Regions from separate parts of the Porticoccus litoralis genome, predicted to be linked through region 1. Evidence: predicted binding sites of a transcription regulator. Region 1 holds the regulator's gene; the other holds the start of a gene.
What was found. The regulator sigma-54, encoded in region 1, starts transcription at its own class of promoters, with help from an activator protein. The targets are predictions, from matches to a motif close to TGGCACANNNNTTGCNNT.
Positions count from the first base shown of each region.

Region 2: a site for sigma-54 is predicted at 1,496-1,513, ahead of Q8A57_RS00120 (CmpA/NrtA family ABC transporter substrate-binding protein). Genes of this name have one in related genera too.

Region 1 is NZ_JAUUUU010000001.1:751,460-754,793, forward strand. It holds gene lptB (LPS export ABC transporter ATP-binding protein) at 1-414, shown strand, start outside; gene Q8A57_RS03735 (RNA polymerase factor sigma-54) at 536-1,993, shown strand; gene hpf (ribosome hibernation-promoting factor, HPF/YfiA family) at 2,023-2,310, shown strand; gene ptsN (PTS IIA-like nitrogen regulatory protein PtsN) at 2,317-2,769, shown strand; gene rapZ (RNase adapter RapZ) at 2,781-3,334, shown strand, end outside.
Region 2 is NZ_JAUUUU010000001.1:21,326-24,659, reverse strand. It holds gene Q8A57_RS00120 (CmpA/NrtA family ABC transporter substrate-binding protein) at 1-1,274, opposite strand, end outside; gene Q8A57_RS00115 (CmpA/NrtA family ABC transporter substrate-binding protein) at 1,641-2,840, opposite strand; gene Q8A57_RS00110 (ANTAR domain-containing response regulator) at 2,827-3,334, opposite strand, start outside.

The DNA.
Region 1 (3,334 bases):
ACTCGCAAAGATCTGGACAAAGAACAACGCTTATCGAAACTCGAACACCTGATGCAGGAATTTCACATCACCCATATCAAGGACAGCCTCGGCATGAGCCTATCCGGAGGGGAACGCCGCCGGGTGGAAATTGCCCGGGCTCTGGCCATGGAACCCGCCTTTATTCTGCTGGATGAACCCTTTGCCGGTGTAGATCCGATTTCCGTCAATGACATTAAACAGATCATTCGCCACCTACGCGATCTGGGCATTGGCGTACTAATCACGGACCACAATGTCCGTGAAACCCTGGATATCTGCCAACACGCCTACATCGTCGGGGAAGGAAAAGTCATTGCCGAAGGCGTACCTGAAGAGATTATTGCCAATCAGCAGGTCAGGGACATCTACCTCGGGGATGACTTCACCCTTTAATTTCGGATGATTGCTCAACATTCAACCAAAGCGGCATACAATTTGCTTGTCATCCAACCGCCCTGCGGTCTACACTTTCCCTGTAGATACTCATTTTTCGGAAAAGACTCGTTGTAATTTAATGAAAACAAGCCTGCAACTGAAAATTGGTCAGCAGTTGACGATGACCCCTCAGCTGCAACAGGCTATTAGGTTGTTACAGCTCTCCTCCCTGGACTTGCACCAGGAAATCCAGCAGAACCTCTACGACAATCCACTTCTTGAACTGGCTGAAGAGTCGGAACATCAACTGTTAGGCAAAGAAGACAAGCCTCAAAAAGAAGCACCGGAAGCAGAAGCCACCGACCTGAACGGTACGGATTGGGAAAACAAAATCCCCAATGACCTGCCAGTAGATGTTAACTGGGACGATATCTATCAGCCACCTGCCACCCCCCGGCTTTCCAACAACAATGACACCTATGATTTTGACAGCGTTCACAGTGTTACCGAATCGCTTCAGGACCATTTGTTGTGGCAGTTGAACCTGACACCCATGTCGCCCACCGACCATCTGATTGGCGAAAATATTATTGACTCCATCGACAGCCGGGGCATGCTGACCATTCCAATCGAAGAAATCTGGTCAGCTCTTGACGATGACATTGAGCTGGATGAAGTCATTGCCGTACTGCATCGCATCCAGCAGTTTGACCCACCGGGCGTCGGCGCTACCAGCCTCTCCGAGTGCCTGATGATTCAACTGAACCAGTTTTCGCCCGACACCCCTTTCCTCAAGGAAGCCAAAGTTCTGGTCTCGGATCATCTGGAGCTGGTGGGCCAAAGGGACTACCGACAAATTGAACGGCACACCCGTTTCACCCAGGATTTTATTGCCAACGCCATCGAGCTGATCCAGAGCCTGACACCAAATCCCGGCGACTCAATCAGCAATGACGACATTGAGTATGTTGTTCCCGATGCAAGAGTGATCAAAGTCGACAACCACTGGCAGGTGACCCTCAACGATGAAATCACGCCTAAGCTCAGCATCAATCAGCACTACGCACAATTAATTAAACGAGCGGACTCCAGCCAGGACAACACCTTTTTGAAGAACCATCTGCAGGAAGCCCGCTGGTTTTTACGCAGCATTGAAAGCCGCAACGACACCCTGATGCGGGTGGCCTCTTGTATCGTACAAATGCAGCAGGGCTTTCTGGAACAGGGTCCCGTGGCGATGAAACCCATGGTGCTGGCTGATATCGCCGACCGACTGGAACTCCATGAGTCCACTATTTCCAGGGTTACTACCCAGAAATATCTCGACACCCCACAGGGTGTATTTGAGCTGAAATACTTTTTTTCCAGTCACGTCTCCACCGCCAGCGGCGGAGAGTGTTCATCAACTGCCATCCGCGCTATCCTGAAAAAAATGATCAGTGCTGAGAATCCTGGCAAACCCCTCAGTGATAACAAGCTGACGTCCCTGCTTCAGGATATGGGCATTCAGGTAGCACGGCGTACGGTGGCAAAATACCGAGAAGGGATGGGCATCCCCTCCTCCAGCGAGAGGAAACGCTACAATCCCAATGTTTAATCCGACAATCAAAAACCAAGGAGTACCGCATGCAAATGAATATTAGCGGACATCATCTCGACATCACTGATGCGATTAAAGATTACGTGAATACCAAGCTCTCCAAGCTGGAGCGTCATCACGATCACATCACCAGCACCAATGTGATTCTCTCTGTAGACAAATTGATTCAGAAGGCAGAAGCGACCGTGCATGTGAGCGGTGGTGAGTTTTTTGCCAACTCGGAAGACGAAGACCTCTATGCCGCTATCGATACGCTGGCTGACAAACTCGACCGTCAGCTGATCAAACACAAGGAAAAAACCCGCGGTAGATAACCCCTGATGAAACTAACTGATGTACTGCCCCCGGAAAACGTCGTCGCCGACGCTCCGGGCGGCAGCAAAAAACGCGTGCTCGAAAATTTGTCCAGCTTCCTGTCCGAACGCATGGACACAGTCACCGCCGATGAACTCTACCAAGGTCTGTTATCAAGAGAGCGTCTTGGCAGCACCGGCATCGGCGAAGGGGTTGCCATTCCTCATTGCCGCCTTGGCGGTTGCGAAAAAATTACGGCCGCCTTGATCAAATTACAGGAACCGGTCGATTTCGACTCCATTGACGGTGAAGAAGTTGACCTGATCTTTGCCTTGATAGTCCCCGAAGAGCAAAATGACCAGCACCTGCAGATATTGTCAGCAATTGCCGAGCTGCTCCAGGATGAAACTGTTCGCAACCAGCTCCGGCAGGCCGATTCCAATGACGCTCTGTATCGCATAGCTGTCAACGAGACCTGAGGACAGCATCCATGAGACTGGTGGTGGTAAGCGGGCGCTCCGGCTCTGGCAAAAGTACGGCTCTCAACGTACTTGAAGATGTGGGATTTACCTGTATCGACAACCTGCCAGCGAGCCTACTACCGGGACTGTTTGAACTCGCCAGCGACCCCAACAACAGGCAATGGCTGGAAAAAATTGCCGTTGGCATTGATGTCAGGAACTTGAGCAGTGACCTGGGACAGTTGCCCCAGGTTCTGAATCAACTTAAGGATTCTGGCGTGGAATACCAGGTGGTGTTCCTGAATGCCAATAAAGACGTTCTGATTCAACGCTTCAGTGAAACCCGGCGCAAGCACCCGCTCAGCTCAGCCAACCTCGATATCAAACAGGCACTTGCCCTGGAAACCGAGCTGCTGAACCCCATCGCTTCCATCGCCGACCGACACATCGACACCAGCAACATGACGCTGCATGAGTTGCGGGACGCCATCAAAAACCAGATTGTTCCCGACAGCAAGGACGACATGGCGATCCTGTTTGAGTCTTTCGCATACAAACGGGGAATACCTACCAATGCGGATTT
Region 2 (3,334 bases), 730 kb from region 1:
ATGGTCAGTTTTTCCAGATAAGCATTGGGTTGCTTTCCGTCGTAGGTCACATCATCGAGGAACTCGGTTTGTGGTGGGCGGAAGCCGCTCTCGGAGGTGAAGTCGGGGAAGTCCGACGCATCCATGATGCCGTCAGCGATCAATTCTTTCGCTGCAGTGGCGTAAATGTCGGGGCGATAGACTTTTTTCGCCGTTTCAAAATACCAGTCATCGGATTTTTTCTCGGAGATCTGACCCCAGCGACGCATTTGCGTCAGGTACCAGACGGCATCCGAGTAGTAGGGGTAGGTGGCAAAGTAACGGAAGAACACGTTGAAATCGGGGACTTCACGCTTGTCACCTTTTTCGTATTCGAAGGTGCCGGTCATGCTGTTGGCGATGACGTCGTAGTCGCCGCCTACATATTCAGGCTGTGAGAGAATTTTTACGGCTTCCGGACGGTTGGCGTTGTTGTTCTCATCGAGCCACTTGGCGGCACGCAGCAGTGCCTTAACCACGCGAATGGTGGTATTCGGGTATTTTTCGGTGAACCCCTTGGTCATGCCGAATACTTTTTCCGGGTTGTTTTTCCAGATTTCGTAGTCGGTAATCACGGGAACACCTATACCCTTAAACACTGCCTGCTGGTTCCAGGGTTCACCCACGCAGTAACCGTAGATGGTACCGGCTTCAAGTGTGGCGGGCATTTGGGGTGGGGGCGTTACAGAAAGCTGTGCTTCGGCATCGATCAGGCCGCTGGTATGACCCTTGTGCGGTGCGTAGTAGCCCGGGTGAATACCGCCTGCTGCCAGCCAGTAACGCAGTTCATAGTTGTGTGTGGAAACAGGGAATACCATACCCATCTTGAAGGGCTTGCCCTCAGAGCGGAATTTGTCGACGACGGGTTTCAGATAGTCGGCCTTGATTGGGTGAACAGGTTTTCCACCTTCCATGGGAATGTGTTCTTTCATCATTTCCCAGATTTCATTGGAGACGGTGATGCCGTTACCGTTCAGGTCCATGCTGAAGGGGGTCACGATATGGGCTTCGGTACCGAAACCAATGGTGGCAGCCAGGGGCTGGCCAGCCAGCATGTGTGCGCCATCGAGCTTGCCGTCAATGACACCGTCCAGTAGAACTTTCCAGTTGGCCTGGGCCTCGACAGTGACGTATAGGCCTTCATCTTCAAAGTAGCCTTTTTCATAGGCTACGGCGATGGGTGCCATATCGGTCAGTTTGATAAACCCGAATCTCAGCTCATCCTTTTCGGGTTCGCCAACCTCGGCATGTGTCATGGCGGCAGCCGCTATACCGCAGATCGCCAATAAATGTTTCACAAGTGATGGCTTTTTACGGCCGGTAGAGTATCCCTTGTCGACTTTCATAAGAACTGCTTCCTCTTTGTTAACCATGATGCATAAAAAAAGCCCACCTACAGTGTGTAGGGGGCTTCTTTACCCGTAAAGTCAGCTTTGACAGCTAACACGACGATGACGTTGCTCTGTTGTCTTTTAATTATACAAATAACATGCCAATTAACGGTGCACCGAAAATAAAGGGCTTCGGGCCGGGTCGAGAGTTATTCGCTCAAAATTGCCATGGAGCAGTGCATAGTATGTGCGCGTCGCGCACCAAGGTGGTGCGACAGCGAGGGGTGATTGTCAGGACGAGAGCATCAGGTCGCTGCCAACCTCGATTCCCTCGCTGAAGAAATAGGGTTGATCATGGGTGCCTTCAGATTTGTAGTCTTTATCCGGTGCCGGCATATCCAGCAGGCGTGCTGATTCGCGGTAAAGGTCAGTACGGAAGCACTGTTGTGTGATGGAGGCGATACGGTTGGCATCAAAGATCTTGCCCAACATGGGCTCGCATTGATGCAGAATCAGCTCGGCCTGTGAACGCCAAGGGAAACCGGCGTTATAGCGTGAAAATACATGAAAGTTCTGTTGCTGCCGTGGTGTATCTGTGCGGTCCTGGGGGATATGGCCGGTCAGGGATGGGCGCAGGTAATGAGCTGGCAGGTCCAGATATTCCGGCCGGGAAAGCAGCTCGATAATCGGCTCCCGATTGTTCATGTCAGCCAGCCATTGACATGCCTCCATCAGGGCAAGCCGGAGTCGGAGGTGTGTGCCGGGATTGTGGGTGTGCCAGTCTTCCAGCACGCCCAGGACTTTTTCTGGTGCATTGTTCCAGACATCAAAGCCGGTGCTGCTGAGTACGCCAACACCATAGGCGACGGCAATGCTGTTCCAGGGTTCGCCGACACAGAAACCATCGATAACGCCCTGTGCAAGGCTATCTACCATCTGTTCTGGCGGTAGAACAATAATGCGTACATCGTGATCCGGGTCCAGACCTCCGGCCTTCAGCCACATGCGCAGCTGGATCGTATGGGTGGAGAACAGGTGGACCGTGGCCAGTGTCAGTGGCTGTTTTTCACCGCGTTCACGCTGCGCCATGGCAAATGCACTGGCGGTGGCCTGTGCATCACGGGTTTGCAGGGGTTGGTCAGACAGCTCGTTCATGCGCTCCCAGAGTGGGGGAGCCAGAGTAATGCCATTACCGTTCAGGGACAGCACCAGCCCGGTTACAATGGGCGCACGGATGCCGGTGGCGCCCAGAGTAATAACCAAAGGCATTGGCGCCAGCATCTGTGCAGCGTCAAAAGTTCGGGCGATAAGCTTGTCACGGATGTTTGCCCAGGAAACCTCGCGGTGCAGGGTGACATCAAGACCGTATTTGGCAAAGAGGCCGAGTTCCTGAGCTACTATCAGCGGTGCGCTGTCACTGAGCCGCATATAACCCAGGTTCAGATGCTGTTTTTCCGCCACCGGAAGCGATTTGGGATTAATCTTCTGCATTGTCCTTACCCTTGCCACGGGTTCCCCCGAGAATTTTTATCACCGAGCGCGCTGCTTCGGGAAGACTCATATTTGAATCCATCGACAGGGTGCGCAAGGTCTTATGGGCTTTGTCTTCGTTGATGCCGTGCTGGGCCATCAGAAGTTGTTTGGCCTCTTCAATAACGGAGTGGCTTGCCAACTTGGTCCTTGCGTCGTCCAGGGCTTGGCGCAGGGACTGATAGGATTTGAACTGAGCGATGGCCAGGTCAATCACGGGTTTGACCCGTTGTGGATTGAGCTCTTCCATCATGTAGGCGGTTACCCCGGCATCCACCGCTTCCTCGATAAAATCCGGGTCGTCTTCACTGGAAAACATGACTACCGGCTTGGGGTTGTAACTGTTCACTACGGAGAGGCTTTCCAGCACGTCCCGACCGGGGGACTGCAGATCAATCAATACAAGATCAGGCTGTAATTGTTCAATCTGAAACAACAGGCCGGCAGCGGAAGGT